2 regions of the Proteus penneri genome follow, and region 2 is predicted to be linked to the other one. Evidence: predicted binding sites of a transcription regulator. Region 2 holds the regulator's gene; the other holds the start of a gene.

Region 1 (12,688 bases), 1.2 Mb from region 2:
ATAATCGAGATGGTGAAATGAATGACATGTATGTTCAGCGTGCTTTCTCTCAATTAGACGAGCCTTTTTTACAAACAGTCAAGCAGACGGCATTAACAATATTTAAACCAATAATTCCATTTCTGAAAAAATAAGGGAGCTCATATCAGATGAGAAAATACTGCTCGCAACTAGGGATCATGTTGCTATTGATGCTACTGAGTATCAACAGTTTTGCTACTGATCCACTTTGGCAAGTATTGCCTGATAGTATTGAAAAAAGTGAGAGTGATCCACGGCAATATCAAGCGATTAAACTACCTAATGAAATGACCGTATTACTGGTTTCTGATGAAAAGGCAGTTAAATCATTAACGGCAGTTGCATTACCTGTTGGAGCATTAGAAGATCCGGATAGCCAGCAAGGTCTTGCGCACTATTTAGAACATATGGTGCTAATGGGATCGGCGAAATATCCCCAATCAGGCAGTATGTCTGAATTCTTACAAAAGAATGGTGGCTCTCATAATGCGAGTACAACGACCTATCGTACTGCATTCTATTTAGAAGTGGAAAATAGTGCTATTAATGAAGCAGTTGATCGCCTTGCTGATGCTTTAGCTGAACCCTTACTTGATCCTAAAAATGCCGATCGTGAGCGTAATGCGGTTAATGCTGAATTAACAATGGCGCGTGCACGTGATGGTATGCGTTTTTGGCAAGTCAGGGCTGAAACTTTAAATCCATTACATCCAAGTTCTCGCTTTATGGGGGGGAATCTAGAGACATTAAGTGATAAACCAAATAGTAAGCTTCAAGATGAATTGATTAAATTCTATCAAAAACACTATTCTGGTAATTTAATGAATGGTGTTATTTATAGTAATAAATCACTTGATGAATTATCTAAATTAGCCGCAAACACTTTCGCTCGTATCCCGAATAAAAAGGCAGATGTGCCAGTCACCACAGTACCTGCTATGACGGATAAAGAAAAAGGGTTAATGATCCATTTAGTACCCGCTCAACCGCAAAAGACTTTACAAATTGAGTTTGGTATAGATAACAATATTGCTGATTTTCGTAGTAAATCTGATGAATATATTGGCTATTTAATCGGTAATCTTAGTGCAGGCACATTGGCAACATGGCTACAAGATCAAGGTTTAGCTGAAAGTATTAGTGCATCTTCAGAGCCTTATATCGATCGCAATCAAGGCTCATTTACGATTTATGTTGCGTTGACAGATAAAGGTTTAGCGCAAAAAGACAAAGTGATTTCCGCTATCTTTTCATACATTCGTTTAATTAAGACAGAAGGTATCAGCCAACGTTATTTTGATGAAATTGCGAATGTATTAGATCTTTCATTCCGTTATGGCTCTATTGTAAGAGATATGAATTACATAGAAGGTATTTCGGATATGATGTTGCGTTATCCAATCAAAAATATCCTCAATGCGGGTTATATTGCTGATAAGTATGAGCCTTCAGCTATTCTTTCTCGTCTTGATTCTCTTACACCAGAGAAAGCGCGTATTTGGGTAATAAGTCCTAATGAGCCGTCTAACAAACAAGCCTACTTTGTTAATGCCCCTTATCAGGTTGATAAAATCACAGATAAGCAATTAAAAACATGGCAGACATTATCGGATGATATTTCATTATCTCTGCCAGCACTTAATCCTTATATCCCTGATAACCTTTCTCTGATTGATGCGGATAGCAAAATCATCAAACCAGAATTGTTGTGGCAGGATAAAAGCGCTCGCTTGTTTTATATGCCATCACACTATTTCTCTGATGAGCCTAAAGCCAGTGTGACATTAAGTTTAGTGAATAAGGGAGCTGACATTACCGTTAAGCAACAAGTGACACAAACTTTAACGGATTATCTTGCTGGTTTAGCGTTAAGTGAATTATCTTACCAAGCTTCTGTTGCTGGAATGAATATCTCATCCTCATCAGGACAAGGCATTGATTTTTCAATGAATGGTTATACACAACATTTACCAGAACTCGTTAATGCTACACTGAAAAGCTATATGAGTTTCGAATCAACTCAAGAAGAGCTCGATCAAGCTAAATCTTGGTATCGTGAACAACTTGATGTGACTCATAACTTAAAAGCATTTGAAGAAGCTATGTTGCCGGCTCGTCGATTAAATACGATCCCGTATTATGAAGAAGCTGACAAACTCAAAGCATTAGAGTCAATTACACTGCAAGATATTATTGATAATCGCCGTGAAGTAATTAAAAACGCAGTACTTCAAGCGCTAATTATTGGTAACTTAACGCCAGAGCAAAGCCGCGATATCGCTAAATCTGCACACGAATTATTAGGTAATCAAGGTACAGAATACTGGATCGGTGAAACATTAGTATTCAATAAATTAAATGCGGTTGATTTCCAAAGTAAATCGAAGAGTACAGATAACGCATTAGGTGAGCTTTATATCCCAATAGGTTATAGCCGTCTTGAAGGTCAGGCAATTTCTTCAGTGTTAGCGTCTGTTATCAAACCTTGGTTTTATGATCAATTAAGAACAGAAGAACAGCTAGGTTATGCAGTATTTGCTTATCAAGGCACTATGGGTGAACAGTTTGGTCTAGGTTTCTTATTACAAAGTAATGCTAAACCGCCAGTTTACTTAAATGAACGTTATAACGCATTTTATCAGCAAGCCTATGAACGTTTGAAAAGAATGAGTGAAGCAGATTTTAATCAGTATAAGCAAGCAATTATTACTGAAGTTAAACAACCACCTCAAACGTTCTATGAAGAAGTTTCTCTTTATCGAAATGACTTCCATCGTAATAACTTAAAATATGATGGACGTGAAAAATTCTTAGCTGAGCTTAATAAAGTGACTTTAAAACAAGCTATTGAATTTTATGAAAAAGCAATTATAAAACCGAACGGATTTATTTTTGTCTCTCAAGTTATTGGTAAAGATGGCAAAGATGCTGATTACGCCGAAAATAAACAGTGGAAACGTTACGCCACAGTAAGCGAATTACAAAAAACTTTACCTATTGAGGAAATTAAAGAGTGAGTGAAGTGATACAGGCACAGCCACTAAACCCGTATACACTTCCGCTGTACCAAAGACGCCTCATTGAGGCGTCAGCAGGAACAGGGAAAACTTATACAATAGGGTTGTTGTATTTACGGTTGCTTCTTGGATTAGGCGGGGAGTCTGCATTTTACCGCCCTCTCAGTGTTGAAGAGATTTTAGTTGTGACATTCACGGATGCGGCGACAGATGAATTACGAGCACGTATTCGCAAAAATATTCATGAACTAAGACTTGCCTGTATTCGCCATGATGTTGAAAGTTGCAATGATACTTACCACGAATTACTTAAACAGATCCCTAATAAAGATCTGGCTGCATTATGGTTGCTCGAAGCAGAGCGCCAAATGGATGAGGCGGCTATTTATACGATTCATGGTTTTTGTCAGCGTATGTTGGCAAACAATGCATTTGAATCAGGCGTCTTGTTTGAACAAGTCTTGATCCAAGATGAATATGAACTCAAAAGGCGGGTATGTGCTGACTTCTGGCGCCGCCATTGTTATCCACTTTCTTATGATGTTGCTAATGCAGTAAGCCAGATTTGGTCTGGTCCTGAACAACTGCTTTATGAAATACAGCCTTATTTACAAGGTGAAATGCCTGAAATCGAAGGTGTGGCATTAGACAGTGAAAATGAATCAGTTAAAGAGCGTCATCAAGCGGTTATTGAAGCAATTAACAAGGTGAAAACGCGTTGGCATGCACATCAACATGAAATTGAAGCATGGATAACAGCTTCGGGTGTTGATAAACGTAGTTATAGCAGTCGTTTTTTACCTAAATGGATTGAAGAAATAACGTTGTGGGCGTCAACAGCAGAAACGAAAAGCTATCAATTACCAGATTGTTTGGTTCGTTTTTCGCAAGAAACGCTGAATGAGAAGAGCACAAAAGGCCCAGCACCAGAACATATTCTTTTTGTTGAAATTGAACGATTAACAAAGCAGAGCTTGACTCTGCGTGATGTTATTCTGCTCAATGCGATCCCTGAAATACGTCGAGGCATTGAAAATGAAAAGATGCGTCGCGGTGAAATGGGGTTTGATGATTTATTAACACGCTTAGATAGAGCATTGAAACGTGAAGGTGGTAAAGCTTTAGCACAAGCTATTCGTGAACGCTATCCAGTTGCAATGATTGATGAATTCCAAGATACAGATCCCCAACAATATCGTATTTTTGATGCGATTTATGGTGAGTATGAAAACAGTGGGTTGTTGTTTATCGGCGATCCTAAACAGGCAATTTATGCTTTCCGTGGTGCGGATATTTTTACTTATATTCAAGCCCGAAAGCAGACATCTCATCACTACACATTAAATACTAACTGGCGCTCTGCGCCGGGTATGGTGAATGCAGTTAACAAGCTTTTTATGCGTTCCAATGCTCCATTTCTATTTGAGCATATCCCTTTTATTGAAGTAAGCTCGGCTGAAAAAAACCAAGACATGGCCTTTGTTTACCATGACAAACCGATTTCACCTTTTAATTTTTGGCTTGCTGAAGGTGAAAGTGTTTCTACGGGAAATTATGAGCAAATTATGGCAGCACAATGTGCTGCACAAATTCGTGATTGGTTATCAGCAGGGGATCAGCAACAGGCTTGGCTGATCGAACAAGGTACAAAAAAAACGGTTACATCTGCTGATATTATGGTATTGGTGCGTAGCCGCAGAGAAGCGATACTGATCAGTGATGCATTGAATTTACTTTCAATACAGTCAGTATTCTTATCCAATCGTGAAAGTGTTTTTGAAACCAACGAAGCCAAAGATCTACTTTGGCTATTACAAGCGGTTGTAACACCTGAAAAAGAGCGAGTTTTAAGGGCTTCTTTAGCCAGCCGATTATTTGGGTTTAGCGCAAAGCAAATTGATGATTTGAACCGCAGTGAGGCACACTGGAATAGTTACGTGGAGAAGTTTGCTGATTATTATGTATTGTGGCAAAAGCGTGGTGTTTTACCAATGTTGCGCAAGATCATGATGGATAATCAAATTGCAGAAAATTTACTCGCAAGTATTGGTGGTGAACGCCGGCTTACAGATATCATGCATATTGGTGAACTATTACAAGAAACATCATTACAACTCGATAGTGAACATGCTCTTATTCGTTGGTTAGCACAACAGATTTCTCATCCTGATGCACAATCTGAAAACCAACAAATGCGTTTGGAAAGTGACCGAAATCTTGTACGAATTTGTACTATCCATAAATCTAAAGGTCTTGAATATCCGATTGTTTGTTTACCTTTTGCTTGTAATTACCAAGAGCAAAAAGGAGCGCTTTATCATGATAGAGAGAAATTTTACGCAAAATTAGATATTTTTAGCCGACCTGAAAGTTTACGCTTAGCGGATGAAGAACGCTTAGCTGAAGATTTACGCTTACTTTATGTGGCATTAACGCGATCTAAATTTTGCTGTTATGTTGGTGTCGCTCCTCTTGTCAAAGGGAATAAACGTAAGTCAGGGCTGACTGATTTGCATAAAAATGCGTTAGGGTATTTATTACAGCAAGGCGAAGAAGGTAATAGTGAATTATTACATCAAGCAATTCATGCCTTATTAGATGATAATATCAGTGTTACAACGCTTGATAATATATCAGCGCATCGCTACCAGTCTCAATTAGCCCCTGAAACCAAACTTGAAGCTGCTATATTTAAACGTCAGATCCATGATAATTGGCGTATAACAAGTTATTCAGGATTAACCTATCAGCATTCAAATCGTCATTATCATTTTGATTTAGGTGATATTGAGTCTTTGGTGCAATCTATCGCACCGGGACTTGATACAGATGCTAAAGGTGAGAAACGACAAGGAGAGGTTGATGAAAATTCTATTCATCATTTCCCGCGTGGTGCAGTCGCAGGAACGTTCTTACATAGTTTGCTGGAAGTATTAGATTTTTCGCAACCTATTGATGAACAGTGGATGCAAGGACAATTGAGCGTTCAAGGTTTTGATGAAAAGTGGGCTCCCCTTTTAGTTACTTGGATGGAAACACTGTTTCATACACCGCTTAATTCTCAAGGATTGTGTCTTGCTGATATCCCAAAATCACAACAACTTGATGAATTACAATTCTATTTACCTATTGAAAAAGAACTATCATCAACCCAATTGACCCAGTTAATTAGTCAGTTTGATCCTCTATCAAGACATTGTCCGGCTCTGCAATTTCAACAAGTAGAAGGGATGCTTAAAGGCTTTATTGACTTAGTCTTTTCTTGGGAAGGTAAATACTATGTTGTGGATTATAAATCGAATTGGTTAGGTGAATCGAGTGAGGATTACACACAAGAAGCGATGATGAATGCAATGATGGATCATCGCTACGATTTACAATATCAACTCTATACCTTAGCGTTACATCGTTTTTTACAACAGCGCATCCCTGATTATGATTACAAAAGCCACTTTGGTGGAATTTATTACCTCTTTTTACGTGGAATAGACAAAGCGCACCCTGGAAATGGTGTTTATGCCTATTTACCTGATGAAGCTTTTGTTTTGGCATTAGATTCACTATTTACAGGGCAAAGTAGCAAACCCGATGTAGTCGGTGAGAAATAAAAATGATCAAACTCTTAGAACAAGCGATTACACAAAATTTATTACGACCTTTAGATCTTCGATTTGCACAAATGCTGGTTGAAGATGAAAACCCTATTTTACTGTTTGTATTTGCTTATTTGAGTGCTCAAACTGGAGCGGGTCATGTTTGTTTACCATTGAATATTATTCAGAAAGATCAATTATTCGATGGTAGACAAAAAGAGTTTGCACTAGAGATTTGGCAAAAAATGGGTAAGCCTTCTGCTAAAAAGATAGTAGAAGAGTTGACTCATTGTCATTGCGTTAATCAAAGTCGCGATGATCCCTCTTTTCCTATTATTTTAGATAATGAATATCTTTATCTACAAAGAATGTGGAGCTATGAAGAGAAAGTTGCTCAGTTTTTTAGGCGAGAGCAGGCTATTGTTGATATTGATGAAAATGAATTAATTAAAGTGCTCAACCAACTTTTTCCAGCAACGAAAGAAAATCAAGAAACAAATTGGCAAAAAGTGGCTGCCAGCGTTGCTATCACTAGCCCCATTTCCATTATTTCTGGCGGTCCAGGAACGGGAAAAACGACAACAGTTGCTAAAATTTTAGCCGCTTTTGTGATGCTTACATCGAATGAAAAGCCGATTATTCAATTAGCCGCTCCTACAGGTAAAGCGGCAGCGAGATTAACGGAATCTTTAGGTAACGCCTTAGCACAACTTAATTTAAGTGAAGAAGAAAATAAATGGATGCCAAAGCAGGCGCAAACTATTCATCGCTTATTAGGCGCTCAGCCTGAAAGTCAGCAAGTGCGCTACCATAAAGATAACCCATTACAGCTTGATATTTTAGTTGTTGATGAAGCCTCAATGGTTGATTTACCTATGATGGCGCGTTTGATTGATGCACTTCCATTAAAATGTCACGTTATTTTCTTAGGAGATAAAGACCAACTTGCTTCTGTTGAGGCGGGGGCTGTATTAGGTGATATTTGTCGTTTTTCTGAAGATGGTTTCAGTCAAAAAAGATTTGATCAGATTAATCACTTAACCCAAGGTGAATTGGTTAAATCGACGGATACTATTCCAGTTTCTCAAACCCCAGTATCTGTCGTCAGTGATTCTCTGTGTCTATTACGTAAAAGCTATCGTTTTGGTGAAGATTCAGGCATAGGGCAACTGGCTTTTGCGGTTAATAAAGGGCAGACCAAAACAGCGATTACATTGCTAAAAAAAGCAGAGATTAGCCCACAACAGCTTGAAATAGTATTAGAGCCTCAAGATGTGAGCTTTATTGCTTTGGAATCAAAAGAAAGTTATTTACTGATGATTCAAGATGCCGTTAATGCCTATCGAGAATATCTCACATTAGTTTCCCAAAAAGCCTCACCTGATATTATTCTTAATGCATTTAACCAATACCGTTTATTGTGTGCACGAAGAGAAGGCCCTTTTGGTGTAAGTGGGTTAAATGACAGAATTGAAATGTTATTGCATCGCCAGCGATTGATCCGCCGTCCTACAAATAGTTATCAAAGTGATTATATTGGACGACCTATTATGATCCAAAGAAATGACAGTACATTAGGTCTGTTTAATGGTGATATTGGCATTATGCTCAATAATGATGAAGGTGAAATGAAGGCTTTTTTTCAGCTACCTGATGGAAAATTGAAAGCGATCCAACCGAGTCGATTACCACAACATGAAACCGCATATGTAATGACCGTGCATAAATCACAAGGTTCTGAATTTACCCATACAGCGTTAGTACTACCCGATAAATTTTCACCTGTTGTTAGTCGTGAATTGCTGTATACCGCATTAACACGCGCTAAAAAGAAGCTTTCTCTATATGCTTCAGAGTCTATGGTGAGAATGGCAATACAAACACGTATTCAACGTCGAAGTGGATTAATTGATAAATTACGTTATTAGCTGTTAGTTAATGATAGAAAATAAAAAGACAGGCATTGAGAGGGCTCCTGTCTTTTTTTATACTTATTAATTACTCTTTACGTAAGTCTAAAATTAAAATTTTAGAACGACGTTGGTAATTATAAAGTGCTTGTTTTTCAATCGGTAGCTTATCAATTTCGGCAGGTTCAAATCCTTTTTCTTGAAACCAGTGTATGCTACGAGTTGTTAGAACAAACAGCTTCTCCAATCCTAATTGCTTAGCATGTGCTGAGATACGTTGTAGTAAAACCTCACCACGACAAGAGCTTCGATAATCTGGATGTACTGCAACACACGCCATTTCACCAATTTTTTCTGATGGATAAGGGTACAGTGCGGCACAGGCTATAGTCATATTATCGCGTTCAATAATAGTGAATTGGTCAATTTCAATTTCTAATTGTTCTCTTGAACGTCTGACTAAAATACCTTGCTGTTCTAATGGGCGAATAAGTTCGAGTATGCCACCAATATCATTAATATTTGCTCTACGAACTTTCTCTGCACTTTCCATGACGATTTGAGTACCAATACCATCACGAGAGAATAATTCTTGAATAAGCGCACCATCAGATTGATAACTTAGTAAGTGGCTACGTTCTACACCTCGACGACAGGCTTTAACCGCACCTCGCAAGAATCTTACTGTGCCTGAGTGGTAATCACCTTCTGTTTGTAGCTCTAGAATTTTATCTTCAGCTTGATTAGGTAGCAGTTCAGAAACAATGTGGCCTTCTTCATCGGCAACACCTTGAAATGAGCAAAAACCAATCAGTTTTTGTGCTTTAAGTTTGATTGCAAGCTGTGTTGCCACTTCTTCTGAGGTGAGATTAAAACTTTCACCGGTAACAGACACTGCAACAGGGCCAATTAATACAATAGCATTACTGTCTAACTGGCGATGAATAGCTTCTTCATCAATACGACGAATTTTCCCGCTATGACAGTAATCAACGCCATCATCAACCCCTAATGGCTGCGCGATAACAAAGTTACCACTGACAACATTAATATGAGCACCTTGTAATGGAGTATTGCTTAAACTCATTGATAGGCGAGCCGTAATATCGAGTTGCAATGTACCCGCAGCTTGTTTAACGATTTCTAAGGTTTTGCTATCTGTGATACGTGTATACTTATGATAAATCGGAGGTATTTTTTGTACTTCAAGAGTTGCATCAATTTGTGGGCGAGCACCATAAACCACCACTAAACGAATACCTAGGCTGTGTAACAACCCAATATCATTAATGATGGATGGGAAATTTTCGTGAGCAATGGCTTCGCCACCCAACATAATGACAAATGTTTTGCCTCTATGTGCATTAATATACGGAACCGAGTGGCGGAATCCATCGACCAATTCGGTGCTACGCTCTTTCATAAAACCCTCTCAAGTGAATTTTTATTCGTATTTAATGTATTTTTATTCTTTTTGGGGAGGAATGGCAAGTAAAATCCTATCTTATTGTTTTCCCTGAAGGCAGAATATTCGTGTAAAAGTGAGTAATTGTGCTGTTTTTAAGTGACAGTGAAGTGTGGATTGGGTAAAGTTTTTTGTTCTTAACTTTTTTTATCTCTTTTTAGAGTTTATTGGCGTTAATCGTTTTTTTGGAATATTTTCATGAGTCATTCTGAGCACAATCAAACTCGTCGTCGTCTTGTTAAAGGAATTGGCGCGTTATTATTGTTAAGTGTTAGTCCTGTTGGTTTTGCTGCCACAGCATCTATTGTTGCTGTGAGGGTTTGGCCTGCCTCGACTTATACTCGCGTGACTATAGAATCCAGTACCCCACTGAAATATCGTCAGTTTGCATTATCAAATCCTGAACGTATTGTGGTGGATTTAGAAGGTATTCAACTTAATAGCGTGCTGAAAGGTGTCGCTAATCAGGTTCAGACTAGCGATCCGTATTTAAAGCTTATTCGCGTTGGTCAAAATACACCTAAAACAGTACGACTGGTATTTGAAGTAAAAACGCCTGTACAACCACAAATGTTTACGCTTAAACCTGTGGCTGAATTTAAAAACCGTTTGGTGTTAGATTTCTATCCAAGCCATGGTGCTGACACGGAAGACGATCCTCTCTTAGCACTATTGCGTGAATATAACGACGGTGATTTACAACAAGCAGTGCCAGCACAAACTGATACCCGTAAACCGGGTAGAGCAGGGCGAGATAGACCTATTATTATCATGATCGACCCAGGCCATGGTGGAGAAGATCCTGGGGCAATTGGTAAATATAAAACACGTGAAAAAGATGTGGTTTTACAAATTGCTCGTCGCTTAAGAACGCTTATTGATAAAGACGCCAAAATGAAGGCGTATATGACACGTAATGAAGATGTGTTTATTCCATTGACAGTGCGTGTTGCTAAAGCGCGAAAAATGCAGGCAGATTTATTTGTTTCTATCCATGCGGATGCGTTTACAAACCGTTCAGCAAGAGGTTCATCTGTTTTTGCATTATCAAAAACGGGCGCAACCAGTAATACGGCACGTTATCTTGCTCAAACACAAAATGAGTCTGACTTAATTGGTGGGGTGAGTAAAAGTGGCGATCGCTATGTAGACCATGCAATGCTCGATCTCGTACAAACTGCGACTATTAATGACAGCTTAAAATTTGGTAGCGAAGTGCTTAAGCTATTAGGTGGTATTAATAAACTGCATAAAAATAAAGTCGATCAGGCCGGTTTTGCGGTATTAAAAGCGCCTGAGATCCCCTCTATTTTAGTAGAGACTGCCTTTATCAGTAATATCGAAGAAGAGAAGAAACTGAAAACGGCTAAATTCCAGCAACAAATTGCAGAATCTATTTTCAAAGGGATCAAAGCTTATTTCGCTAATGGCGGTGAATTAACGTTAGCTGATCGTAGCTAATCTTTTTCTATATTCTTTTCTTATATTCCAGTGGAAAGCCAATATCATGCGCTTTCTATTGGCGTTTTTTATTGTATTTTAAGTGTAATAAATCTATCTAACACAATGGGTTATTGAGATAAAAGAAATTTAATGTAGTAAATTTATGAGTGAGAAGATTAGATTTGTAAATTAAGAGGAAAAGTAAAATAAGAAGAAATTTTGAAAAGAAATTGGTTGCGGGAGCTGGATTTGAACCAACGACCTTCGGGTTATGAGCCCGACGAGCTACCATGCTGCTCCATCCCGCGACTGAATTGTTGTTTATAGAATTGGTTGCGGGAGCTGGATTTGAACCAACGACCTTCGGGTTATGAGCCCGACGAGCTACCATGCTGCTCCATCCCGCGACTGATACTATAACTTACTGCTTTGTGAATTGGTTGCGGGGGCCAGATTTGAACTGACGACCTTCGGGTTATGAGCCCGACGAGCTACCAAGCTGCTCCACCCCGCGTCTCCACAGAGGGGCACTATACTCAGGATCTGCCGAGTTGCAAGTTTTTTATGAAATTTTTACAGTTTTCTTTTAAAAACGGTCAGAAATAACACATCAAGATGCAAATTTAGGCAGTTATACTCGTCATGCTTCAAATTATTTAGCGTATATACTTGATGTTTAAAAGTCATATTGATTGGGTGATAATAGAAAGCCTTAACAATTAGTATAATCGTATATTTATTGATTTTGCTTTGGTATCTTTCTAACTCAAAATCGACACTCAAATTTAGTTATTAAGCGGGTCAAAAATGGTTACTTGGCGAAAATCGTTAATTTTAGGTATGTTAGCGCTTGCCTTGACAGGATGTCATCGTCCAACAGAGCAAGGGCAACAGTATAAAGATGGAAAGCTTAAGCAAGATCTCATTGAAGTAAGTTCGCCAAACACACAAGGTACACCGATTAATGGCCCTGATTACTTACAACAAGTAAGTCAGATAAACCAAACATCATCTCGTTTGTATAATAGCAACAAAGAGACTTATCAGGCGGTTGAAAACTGGCTACGTTCTGGTGCAGATACTCGTCAATTACGTCAATTTAATCTTTCTGCATTTCAAATGGAAGGGGTTGATAACTACGGTAATGTTCAATTTACTGGTTATTATACGCCAGTCCTTGAAGCTCGTTTAACACGACAAGGTGAATTCCAATATCCTCTTTATAGAATGCCTACTAAT
Region 2 (12,688 bases):
GCAATCAACAGATTGTTTATCAAGCTAATTCTCATTGCACAGAATTATTTTTTAGCGCGCTCGAAAGAAGACAGAATTTCAGCTTTAGCTGCTTCTACGCCTTCCCAACCGTCAACCTTAACCCATTTGCCAGTTTCTAAATCTTTATAGTGTTCAAAGAAATGTTTGATCTGTGCTTTTAACAGTTCAGGCAAATCGTTCACATCTTTAATGTGATCGTATTCTTTGCTCAGTTTTGTGTGTGGAACTGCAACCAGTTTCGCATCTTCACCTGATTCGTCAGTCATTTTCAGTACGCCAACAGGACGGCAACGAATAACTGAACCTGGTTGTAATGGATATGGAGTTGGAACCAGAACGTCTACTGGATCACCATCTAAAGATAACGTGTTGTTAATGTAACCGTAGTTGCATGGGTAGAACATTGCAGTTGACATAAAACGGTCAACAAACAGTGCGCCACTTTCTTTATCCACTTCGTATTTGATAGGATCAGCGTTTGCTGGAATTTCAATAACAACATAGATATCTTCTGGTAGTTCTTTACCAGCAGGAACATGATTCAGGCTCATAAAAAATTTCCTATAAAAAATAATTTTACGTGGCCTGTAGTATAGCGAAAAGTTTTTAACAATACCCGTTTTTTGCCAAACCTGTTGCGTTATGATGCAAAAATGAGCAGTAAATAAAAAGAGACTCTATTTCTAAAGATGAAAAAACCGGACGAAAGAGAAGCCCGGTTTATCTATATGGCGATATGGCGATGGCGACTAAGCCAATGAATTATTCTTCGTCAGGATATTGCGCCATAAAGCTTTCAGCTTGTTCAACCATCGATTTAGTCCCTACAAAGAAAGGCATACGTTGGTGAAGTTCTTTGGGTTCGATATCAAGAATACGTTCTTTACCGTTACTTGCTTTACCGCCAGCCTGTTCAGCTAAGAACGCCATTGGATTGCATTCATACAGCAAACGTAATTTACCAGTAGGGTGGCTTGCCGTACTTGGGTAAATATAAATCCCCCCTTTCAGTAAGTTGCGATGAAAATCAGCAACTAAAGAACCAATATAACGTGTGGTATAAGGGCGATTTGTTGCAGCATCTTGTTCTTGGCAATATTTAATGTATTTTTTTACACCTAATGGGAATTTGATGTAATTACCTTCGTTGATTGAGTACATATTTCCTGTTGGTGGAAATTGTACACTTTCATGAGATAAACAGAATACACCTAAAGAAGGATCATAAGTAAAGGCATGAACACCACAACCTGTTGTATAAACTAACATGGTTGATGAGCCATAAACGACATAGCCAGCAGCTACTTGACGATGACCTGGTTGTAAGAAGTCATCTAAGGTCACTGATTGGCCAATAGGTGTAATACGGTGGTAAATAGAGAAAATAGTACCGACGGAAACGTTTACATCAATATTCGAAGAACCATCTAATGGATCCATTAACACGACATACTTAGCATTTTCAGCACGATCACCTTCAAAGATAACAATATCATCTTCTTCTTCTGATCCGATACCCGCAACTTCACCACGTGCTTTTAATGCAGCCTTGAGCTTCTCATTCGCGTAAAGATCCAGTTTCATCTGGGCTTCACCTTGAACATTAGAAACACCGTTAGTACCAAGAATATCGACTAACCCTGCTTTGTTGATATCACGGTGAATAATTTTAGCCCCAAGCTTAATTGCTGAAAGTAATGCCGTAAGTTCACCAGTTGCATGGGGAAAATCTTGTTGTTTCTCGACGATAAATTCGCCTAATGTTTTCATGACGCAGGTCCTGAATGTGAGTGGGTAAAGTAAAAAAGGAGGAAAAACTCCTTGGTGGTGGCAAGTTTAGCCAAAGAATTGGATGATTCAAAGGTTAATCCGTTTCTTATCTGCTTTTTGATCGTTAGAATAGTGACCAACTTCATGCTATTGGACAGAAATTCATGCACATTCATATTCTTGGTATTTGTGGCACCTTTATGGGAAGTCTTGCCATTTTAGCTCGAGCGAAGGGACATAAAGTTACAGGCTCTGATGCTAATGTCTATCCACCCATGAGTACTTTATTAGAAAATCAGGGAATTGAATTGATTGAGGGGTATGACCCTAAACAATTAGAACCTGCTCCTGACATGGTGATTATTGGTAATGCGATGACACGAGGAAATCCTTGTGTTGAAGCTGTACTTGAAAAAGGTCTGCCTTATACTTCAGGCCCTCAATGGCTACATGATTATATTCTACCTGAACGTTGGGTATTAGCGGTTGCAGGAACTCATGGTAAAACTACAACAGCAGGTATGTTGGCTTGGGTTTTAGAAGATTGTGGTTATAAACCCGGTTTTTTAATTGGTGGCGTACCGGGTAATTTCCAAGTGTCAGCACAGTTAGGCGAAAGCCCCTTCTTTGTGATTGAAGCAGATGAGTATGACAGTGCTTTCTTTGATAAACGCTCTAAATTTGTTCATTATTCTCCACGCACGCTGATTTTAAATAACCTTGAGTTCGATCACGCCGATATTTTTGATGATTTAGCTGCAATTCAAAAACAATTCCATCATTTAGTTCGTATTGTCCCTGGCTCAGGGAAAATCATCATGCCTGACAATGATATGAATTTAAAACAGACTATTGGCATGGGATGTTGGAGTGAACAAGAGTTCACGGGAGAAACTGGGGATTGGCAAGCCAAAAAACTCAGTAATGACAGTAGTCATTTTGAAGTATTTCACAAAGATGAGCGAGTCGGAGAGGTGTGTTGGGGGCTTTCGGGTGAACACAACATGCAAAATGGCTTAATGGCGATTGTTGCAGCGCACCACGTTGGTGTTTTACCTGCTGATGCTTGTGAAGCATTGAATAAGTTTATTAATGCGCGTCGTCGCTTAGAGCTACGTGGTGAGGTTAACCAAGTCAGTGTTTATGATGATTTTGCACATCATCCCACAGCGATTTTGGCAACACTTGAAGCGTTACGTAGTAAAGTCGGTGGAACGGCTCGTATTATTGCGGTGTTAGAGCCTCGTTCAAATACCATGAAAATGGGCATTAGTAAGGATGATATCGCTCCAGCATTAGGTCGTGCTGACGAAGTCTTTTTATTCCAGCCACCGAATATTCAATGGTTAGTGAGTGATATTGCAGAGCATTGCGTACAGCCAGCTCGTTGGAGTACCGATCTTGATACATTAGTGGATATGATTGCGAAAGAAGCACAAGCGGGCGATCATATTTTGATTATGAGTAATGGCGGCTTTGGTGGTATTCATGAAAAACTACTTGCAAAATTAGCACAGCCTAAAGATCTTGATAATCCGTATTAGAAATAAGAAGCCACTGAAAATTCAGTGGCTTACTTTTTGAAGCGGTATAGAGACGAATTATAATTCCTGATCAAACAGATTCAGAATAGCGTCTCGTAATTCTTCTGTGGAAAATCCTGGTGCTGGTGTTGAAAAAATAGTGTCATCACCCGCAATACTGCCAAGGATCCCTTCTGCTTTACCTAATGAATCTAGTAAACGTGCAATAAGTTGTGCCGCACCCGGACTCGTTCTTATTACTACAACAGAATGGTTATGATCGATATCGAGTACCAGATTTTTTAATGGGCTACTTGCTGTTGGTACACCAAGCTCAGTAGGAAGGCAATACACCATTTCCATTTTGGCATTACGGGTTCTTACTGCACCAAATTTTGTTAGCATGCGAGAGATTTTGGACTGATTAATATTATCAAATCCAGCCTCTTGTAATGCTGTCACAATCTCGCCTTGTGAACTGAATTTTTCTTCTTTCAGCAGGGCTTTAAACGCTTTAACCAAGTCTTCTTGCTTAGAAGGAACGCGCATAGTTCACCTTTAGTGAGTTATCAATAACCTGTGTATTATGCAGAGAAGTGAATTTTTATGCAACATAAGACGAAGGAAGGTGAGTGATGGCCTCCTCAAAATTGTAAATTAGAATGTATTGCAAAAAAAATTTATTTACAGCGTGTGAATGTGATAATTTAAGTAAAGTAAAATATTTGTTAATTAACTGATAAGCTTAAATGATTATCATAAGGATGATGGTGTACTTAACACTTTATCATATTTATTGAAATTATTTATCAAAAGAGTGTCCGCTATCTCATTAACAGATAAGCATTTTGTTTAGAATAACCAAAGTATTATTTTTCACCGAAAATGCCTTATTATGCAATATCACTGTTAAATAATTGTTTTTTTAAAGGTGAATTGCGTAATAGTGAGTATCTCGAAGGCGTTCCACTATCTCGTAAACTAAGGAGTATCAGAATGAAAGTAGCAGTTCTCGGTGCAGCAGGCGGTATTGGTCAGGCACTGGCGCTTCTTCTTAAAAATCAGCTTCCAGCTGGTAGTGAACTCTCTTTATATGATATCGCTCCCGTCACACCGGGTGTTGCAGCTGACTTAAGCCATATCCCGACTCAAGTTACTGTAAAAGGTTTTGCGGGTGAAGATCCTTCCCCTGCGCTAAAAGGCGCTGATGTTGTTCTGATTTCTGCGGGCGTTGCTCGTAAACCAGGCATGGATCGTTCAGATCTTTTCAATGTTAACGCTGGTATTGTGCGTAACCTAATTGAAAAGGTTGCAGAAAATTGCCCGAAAGCACTTATTGGTATCATTACTAACCCAGTGAATACAACCGTTGCTATCGCAGCAGAAGTGCTTAAGAAAGCAGGCGTTTACGATAAGAAACGTCTTTTCGGTATCACTACACTCGACATTATTCGCGCCAATACCTTTGTTGCAGAACTAAAAGGTAAAGATCCACAAAAAACCAACGTTCCTGTGATTGGTGGACACTCTGGTGTGACTATTCTTCCTCTACTTTCTCAAGTTGACGGCGTTTCATTTAGCGATGATGAAATTGCAGCGTTGACTAAACGTATTCAAAACGCAGGTACTGAGGTTGTTGAAGCAAAAGCGGGTGGCGGATCTGCAACATTATCTATGGGGCAAGCAGCCGCACGTTTTGGTCTTTCATTAATTCGCGCTTTAAATGGCGAGAAAAATATTATTGAATGTACCTATACAGAAGGCGATGGAGAATATGCCCGTTTCTTTGCACAACCTATTCTTTTAGGTAAAAACGGTGTAGAGGAATATTTATCTATTGGCAAATTGAGTGATTTTGAAAAGCAATCTCTAAATGGTATGTTAGATGTATTGAAAAAAGATATAATTCTTGGTGAAGAATTTATTAATAAATAAATAAAGAAATACTTATTTTTGCTATAAAAATAATGCAAATTTAAATAAAAACCGCTGATACTATATCAGCGGTTTTTTTTATTAATTATAATGCCTGTAATTATTAGTTAATTATTAGTTTTGATACGAATCTTTCGTTCAAGTAATTCTCCTGTTTCAGGATGGAAATAACGGCTAGGCCAAATTTCACTAGGAGCTACACCAAGATAGTCTGCAATGATTTTCTCTCCTTTAGGCCAAGGTCGTGACAGTGCATTAGCGAGAGTTGAAGAGCTTAACCCAGCTTTGCGAGAGATGGCAGCAAGTGTTGTTCCTCGTTTTCTAAGTGCGGCAATAATATCGGCAGGATGCCAATCAGATTTCCTTGAAATCATTTTTAATCCTTTTTCTATAAAATTGATTGCTGTGTTAGTGGTATAAATAACAGTTTATTAGAAATGTCCTAAAGCATTTAAACTGATTATTTAGAAAATAAAATAACATTATTTTTCTAAAAAGATTTCTGATTTTTTTCTTAATAATTTCTTTTTTGAAGTTGATAACAATTTTAGAGAAACATAATGAAAAAAGAGTGGTATACGGCAAAGGAATTGACGGGTATAGGTGGATTACCTAAATCACCACAAGGTGTAAATTCAAAAGCGAGACGCGAGTCTTGGCAAAAACAGAATGTAAAAAATAAGCAAGGTAATGGTGTTGAATATCATTATTCTTGTTTACCAGAAGAAACATTAATTGCTCTAGAACTTTATGAGCCATTAGCACATTACAAACTAAATAAAAAAGAGGAGCCACTCGTTATCTGGGTGAAAGCATTCCAACAACTAAATGATGGTGAACAAAAAACATTAACAGAGCTGATATTGCGGGATGGTATTAGAAGTTTTTTAGAAAAATTCGTTAATGATTAGGTGATTTTAAAGAATCTATTATTGCGTTATCCGCAACAGATATCTATCTGACTAACCTCTTAGTTGAATGTGAGATGAGATCATGAAAAAAGAATGGTATACAGCGAAAGAATTAGTGGGGCTTGCGGGGTTACCTAACTCCCCACAGGGAGTTAACTTGATGGCGCGTCGTGAAGGATGGGAAAACCGTCGTAAACGTGGCGTGCAGGGTAAAGCTGTCGAGTATTCCGTAAAAAGTCTGCCTGATGAGGTGATTAGTGTGCTCGCTGCACATGAACCTCCAGCAGAGTATTTATCTAAACGTCAGGATGCCTTTTTGATTTGGGTTGAAGCCTATTATCAATTGACTAAATCAGAACGAGAAAAGATTGTGAAATTCGTACTGCGCGAAGGGCTAGCAAAGCTTATTAGCTATATTGATGCGGATAATCAAGATGCTATCGAACGAGAAAACGAAGAAGTTCTCAATAAATTAAAAAGCCCACCAGAATCGATGTAGTCGCTCTAGCGGGCTTCTTTACATTATTACATTAATGTTATGATTGGCGTTGCACAGCGACGTGAGCAAGCCCAATAAGTGCATCTTTATATGGTGAGTTAGGTATAATTGATAAAGCTTCAATCGCTTTGTCTGCTTCTTCTTCTGCTTTTTGACGGGTATATTCCAAAGAGCCGCACTGTTTCATAGTATTTAAAACAGTATCCAATAAATGACGGCCATTACCTTGCTCAATGGCTTGGCGAATTAATTTGGATTCTTCTTCATTGCCATTATGCATAGCATGAAGTAATGGCAACGTTGGTTTACCTTCATCGAGATCATCACCAGTGTTTTTACCCAACTGGTTGTTATCTGCATCATAATCAAGCAAATCGTCAATGAGCTGAAAAGCAGTCCCAAGATAACGACCATAATCTTGGAATGCTTTTTCTTGCTCAGGCGTTGCACCCGAAAGGATTGCTGATGCATGAGAAGCGGCTTCAAAAAGACGAGCTGTTTTGCTGTAGATAACTTGCATATAGTCATCTTCAGAAATGTCAGGATCGTTACAATTCATTAGCTGTAAAACTTCACCTTCAGCGATCACATTGGTGGCGCTAGACATTAATTTTAGTACACGCATCGAATCAAGATCCGTCATCATTTGAAAGGATCGTGTATAAATAAAGTCGCCAACAAGTACACTAGCAGCATTGCCAAAGACAGCATTTGCCGTTTGTTTTCCTCTGCGCATATCAGATTCATCAACAACATCATCATGTAACAATGTTGCAGTATGAATAAATTCGATCAGCGCGGCGACCGAGATATGTTTGTCACCTTGATAGTCCAATGCTCGTCCAGTGAGCACAGCGATCATTGGTCGGATCCTTTTACCACCACCACTAATGATGTAGTAACCAAGTTGGTTTATCAAAGAAACATCTGAATTAAGCTGGTAAAGGATTGCCTCATTTACCGCAGTCATATCAGCGGATGTTAGTTTTATAATAGATTCTAAATTCATGTTTTTTCGACTTTGGCTCGCCAATGAGCGCGTTATTATTAATAAAAAATGATCATGCCATAGATTTTACTCTCTTATAATTTAGATTGTACTTTAAAAATGGCTGAAATAAATATCGTGTAAAAAACTCTTTTTTTTAACGCTAGTTTGCGATCTGTACTTGTCATCGGCACTAAATTTGCGTAGAATTCGCGCCCTATGTGAATATTTTAATTGTGCACTCAAATTATACATATTGGGAGTGTGCGGAAAGCGGAGTTTATATGTACGCGGTTTTCCAAAGTGGTGGTAAACAACACCGAGTCAGCGAAGGTCAAACTATTCGTTTAGAGAAGCTGGAAGTAGCTACTGGCGAAACAATCGAGTTTGATACTGTAATGATGGTCGCTAATGGCGATGACATTCAAATTGGCGCTCCAATCCTTGCGGGCGTTAAAGTTAAAGCGGAAGTGGTTGCTCACGGTCGCGGCGATAAAGTTAAGATTGTTAAGTTCCGTCGTCGTAAACACAGCCGTAAACAACAGGGCCACCGTCAGTGGTTTACTGATGTTAAAATCACTGGTATCGCTTAAGGTTTAGGAGAGTAGTTCAATGGCACATAAAAAGGCTGGCGGCTCGACTCGTAACGGTCGTGATTCCGAAGCAAAACGTCTGGGTGTTAAACGTTTCGGTGGTGAAGCTGTATTAGCAGGTAGCATCATCGTTCGTCAACGTGGTACTAAGTTCCATGCAGGTACTAACGTTGGTTGTGGTCGTGACCACACCCTGTTTGCATTAGCTGACGGAAAAATTAAGTTCGAAGTTAAAGGTCCAAACAACCGTAAATTTATCAGCATCGAAGCTGAATAATTACTGGTCCTTTAAGCACCGAGTCAAAAGCCCTGCAAATCTGTTGCGGGGCTTTTTATATTTAAAAAAGGCCATCTCTGGGTAATTTCGGCCATCCAGCACGTTAATGGCTACTATACGGAGTAAAATCATGAAATTTGTTGATGAGGCCAAGATCCTAATCGTCGCGGGCGATGGTGGTAACGGCTGTGTGAGCTTTCGTCGCGAAAAATATATCCCTAATGGGGGACCAGACGGTGGTGATGGTGGTGATGGTGGTGATGTCTACATGATTGCGGACGAAAACCTCAACACCTTAATTGATTACCGTTTTACAAAATCTTATCGCGCAGAACGTGGTGAAAATGGTCACAGTCGTGACTGCACCGGTAAGCGTGGTCAAGACATTACAATTAGTGTTCCTGTTGGAACACGCGTCCGTGATTTAGCTACTAATGAAATTATTGCTGACTTGACTGTCCATGGTCAAAAGCAAATGGTTGCTAAAGGTGGCTTTCATGGTTTAGGTAATACTCGCTTTAAATCTTCGGTTAACCGTGCTCCACGCCAACGTACTATGGGTACTCCGGGTGAATCTCGAGAAGTTCTCTTAGAGCTAATGTTATTAGCCGATGTAGGTATGTTAGGTATGCCGAATGCGGGTAAATCCACATTTATTCGTGCAGTATCAGCAGCAAAGCCTAAAGTTGCTGATTATCCATTTACAACGTTAGTACCAAGCCTAGGTGTGGTGCGTATGGATAATCACCAAAGCTTTGTGGTTGCAGATATTCCCGGATTAATCGAAGGCGCTGCTGATGGCGCAGGTCTTGGGATCCAATTCTTAAAGCACTTAGAACGCTGCCGTGTGTTATTACACTTGATCGATATTGATCCTATTGATGGATCAGATCCTGTGGAGAATGCAAAAATTATTGTCTCTGAACTAGAGAAATACAGCGAAAAATTAGCACAGAAGCCACGTTGGTTAGTGTTCAATAAAGTTGATCTTCTTGATGCTGAAGAAGCAAAAGAGAAGGCAAAAGCAATTGTTGAAGCACTGGGTTGGGATGAAAACTATTATATGATAGCAGCCATCAACCAAGAAGGTGTAAAAAAACTTTGCTGGAATATCATGGAATTCCTGAATGTTACTCCGCGTGAGCAAGATGTTGTTGCAACAAATGCAGAGTCAGGAAAAGTTGACTTTATGTGGGATGATTATCACAAAGAACAGCTTGAAAATCCTGATTTCGAAGAAGATGATGACGATGATTGGGATGAAGAAGACGATGATGGTATTGAATTTATCTACCAACGTTAAGGATCATTCTGGTTGTGATTAAAATAAAAAACGCCTGATTAATTAGGCGTTTTTTGTATCTGTTGCTTATCTCGTGTAAATCTAACGGTTATTGTACATATCTTTATACAGATTCGTTTCAAAACGCACTAAATAAGCGCGTCCAGCATTGCGATTCTTTGTGGGAGGTGAATACGCTGAAACGTACTGTACAAACGCAACTTTCTGCCCATTTGCCGTGGTCATAAAGCCCGCAAGATTGTAAACCCCTTTTAATGAACCGGTTTTGGCGGAAACTTTGCCATCAACACCCGCTTCATGAAAACCGCCTCGATATTGTAATGTACCGTCATGCCCTGAAAGGGGAAGCATCGTGATAAAGTTTAAATCACTCTCATGCTGTCCAATATATTGAAGGACTTGCATCATGGTTGCAGGTGAAATGAGGTTATGGCGAGAAAGACCAGAGCCATCAACCATAACGGTATTTCCTAAATCAATTCCGGCTTTTTGTTTTAAAATAGCACGGGTTGCCTCTGCACCAGATCGCCAAGTCCCTGCAACACCATAATACTCACGACCAATGGTTCTAAAAACGGTGTCTGCAATCATATTATCAGACTCTTTTAGCATGGTAGTCAGTAAGTTATGTAACGGTTTTGATTGCGTCTGTGCGAGTACAGTAACAGGTGCTTTTAGTTGAGATCGACGTTTGATATAGCCATCAAGTTCAATATTGGCGCGCTGTAACTCTTCTTTTAAAATTGTACCGGCCCAATGAGCTCCATCTTGAATAGAAAACATTAAAGGTACAGCATCGTCACGTTTAGGAATACAACCTGTGATGACATAAGTATTTAAGTCTCGAACAGTGACGTCTAATTCACAAAAACGGGTATGAGTTGATCCTTTTTCATAAGTTTCAACTTCACTTAAAACGGTTACAGGATAGAACGAAGCTTTACGTATTGTGGCAATATCACCTTCTTTGTTACCACTTTGCAATAAAACGGAAAAGCAGTTTTTATCAACAATCGCGGCACTAGGAGGGGCACTAAAGCATTGAGTTAGATCATTCCAAACCCAACCTGGTGCTTTATCGTGGCTTGAAAAAGCAGAGGTATCAATAAGCAAATCACCCTGTACTTTTGTAACGCCGGATTGCTTTAATACGGCAACCATTGCTCTTAATTGCTGGCGACTTAATGTAGGATCGCCTGTAAAACGAAAGATCAAATCACCATTAAGCTGACTGCCCTTTATTTTACCTTCTGTTTCCATTGTTGTGGTGAATTGATAATCTCCCCCTAATTGAAGTAATGCAGCAAGTGCGGTCACTACTTTCTGAGTACTTGCAGGAAGTGCTAATTGATCGGCATGATAGTTAAGATTAGGAGAAGCAGCGCCAACGGGTTGAGTTATTAAACCCACTTGTGTTCCTTCAGGAAGAAGGGATATATAGTTTTCAACAGGTATCGCTTGGGTTGAAAAACTGATGATACTTAATGTGTAAAGTATCCGTCGAAATGTTGATAGTAAGCGCATAATTTCTCTATCTGTGACTATAGCGTGTAACGTTACAGTATTGATTGCCAGAGGCTAATACTAAAGGGCAATGAGGGCAAAAGTAAACGGTAACAAGCAGGATTAGCCCATTATCGGAAAAAGTCTGTTTATCTCTTCATAAAGAGAGATAAGGCGTGAAGCAATGCTTCTGTTGTGTTAGATTTAGTTTTAAGTATGGGTGGTTTAGTTTACGTCCCAATAGCATGAGTTGGGAATATATTAGCGCCCCTCATTCACCGAATATACGTAGAGACAGGCCCAATTTAAGGTTGCCTGTGTCTTTTTTTGTCTTGAGAAGAGTAAATAGAGCCTTTTCTCTGTGTTGTTAGTATAAAAAATCAGGATGATACCTATTTTTTATTAGGAATAGTATTGAGGTATTAACACATGAATCAGATCCCTATGACAGTTCTAGGTGCAGAAAAATTACGCGAAGAGCTGGAATATTTAAAAAATGTTCGTCGTCCCGAGATTATTGCAGCTATTGCAGAAGCTCGTGAACATGGAGACTTAAAAGAAAACGCGGAATATCATGCTGCAAGAGAGCAACAAGGTTTCTGTGAAGGTCGTATACAAGAAATTGAAGCAAAATTATCAAATGCTCAAGTTATTGATATTACTAAGATGAATAACAATGGCCGTATTATTTTTGGTTCAACAGTTACACTGTTAAATGTTGAAAATGAAGAAGAGCAAACTTACCGCATTGTTGGTGATGATGAAGCTAACATTAAAGAAAACTTAATTTCTGTTAATTCACCGATTGCGCGTGGGTTGATTGGAAAAGAGTTAGATGATGTCGTTGTTATTACTACACCTGGTGGACAAGTCGAGTATGAAGTTTTAAACGTAGAATATATTTAATTTATAATTTTACGTTTCTATAGAAAACTAGAGTGCCATCCTGTGGTAATATAAAAAAGGCCTTAAAAGGCCTTTTTTGCCATAGAGTTAGTTATGGCATTTTTATATAAAGATACAAGTTTTATTTCGGTAAAATAATTTTGCGTGCTTCTGAAGGACGATAAAGAACAAGAATTTTTCCGATAACTTGTACATTCTGTGCACCGCTTTCGCGTACAATCGCAGCCACGATCAAGTTTTTAACATCTCGATCTTCGCCTGCGATTTTGACTTTGATAAGCTCATGGTGCGCCAGAGCGAGTTCAATTTCTGCAAGAACGCCTTCAGTCAACCCGTTGTTACCAATCATAACGACTGGATTCAGGTGATGAGCGAGCCCTTTCAGGTGTTGAATTTGTTTTTTGTTAAGAGTCATCATTAATTTTTGCTTTGTTGGGATTGAAAACGATCTATTCTAAC

The links. Region 2 encodes ArgR, which controls arginine synthesis, uptake and breakdown. Its sites were predicted from a motif close to ANTGAATAAAAATACANT; they were not measured.
Positions count from the first base shown of each region.
Region 1: a site for ArgR is predicted at 9,998-10,015, ahead of argA (amino-acid N-acetyltransferase). Genes of this name have one in related genera too.

Region 1 is NZ_CP059690.1:2,649,943-2,662,630, reverse strand. Features, by position in the region: gene recC (exodeoxyribonuclease V subunit gamma) at 1-134, shown strand, start outside; gene ptrA (pitrilysin) at 150-3,038, shown strand; gene recB (exodeoxyribonuclease V subunit beta) at 3,035-6,646, shown strand; gene recD (exodeoxyribonuclease V subunit alpha) at 6,649-8,559, shown strand; gene argA (amino-acid N-acetyltransferase) at 8,630-9,964, opposite strand; gene amiC (N-acetylmuramoyl-L-alanine amidase AmiC) at 10,205-11,467, shown strand; tRNA gene H1225_RS12055 (tRNA-Met) at 11,681-11,757, opposite strand; tRNA gene H1225_RS12050 (tRNA-Met) at 11,780-11,856, opposite strand; tRNA gene H1225_RS12045 (tRNA-Met) at 11,887-11,963, opposite strand; gene mltA (murein transglycosylase A) at 12,257-12,688, shown strand, end outside.
Region 2 is NZ_CP059690.1:3,817,989-3,830,676, forward strand. Features, by position in the region: gene ppa (inorganic diphosphatase) at 45-572, opposite strand; gene fbp (class 1 fructose-bisphosphatase) at 784-1,791, opposite strand; gene mpl (UDP-N-acetylmuramate:L-alanyl-gamma-D-glutamyl-meso-diaminopimelate ligase) at 1,956-3,335, shown strand; gene argR (transcriptional regulator ArgR) at 3,393-3,863, opposite strand; gene mdh (malate dehydrogenase) at 4,311-5,249, shown strand; gene H1225_RS17330 (helix-turn-helix domain-containing protein) at 5,357-5,623, opposite strand; gene H1225_RS17335 (DNA-binding protein) at 5,810-6,160, shown strand; gene H1225_RS17340 (DNA-binding protein) at 6,243-6,659, shown strand; gene ispB (octaprenyl diphosphate synthase) at 6,697-7,668, opposite strand; gene rplU (50S ribosomal protein L21) at 7,932-8,240, shown strand; gene rpmA (50S ribosomal protein L27) at 8,260-8,517, shown strand; gene cgtA (Obg family GTPase CgtA) at 8,648-9,820, shown strand; gene dacB (serine-type D-Ala-D-Ala carboxypeptidase) at 9,902-11,344, opposite strand; gene greA (transcription elongation factor GreA) at 11,753-12,229, shown strand; gene yhbY (ribosome assembly RNA-binding protein YhbY) at 12,351-12,644, opposite strand.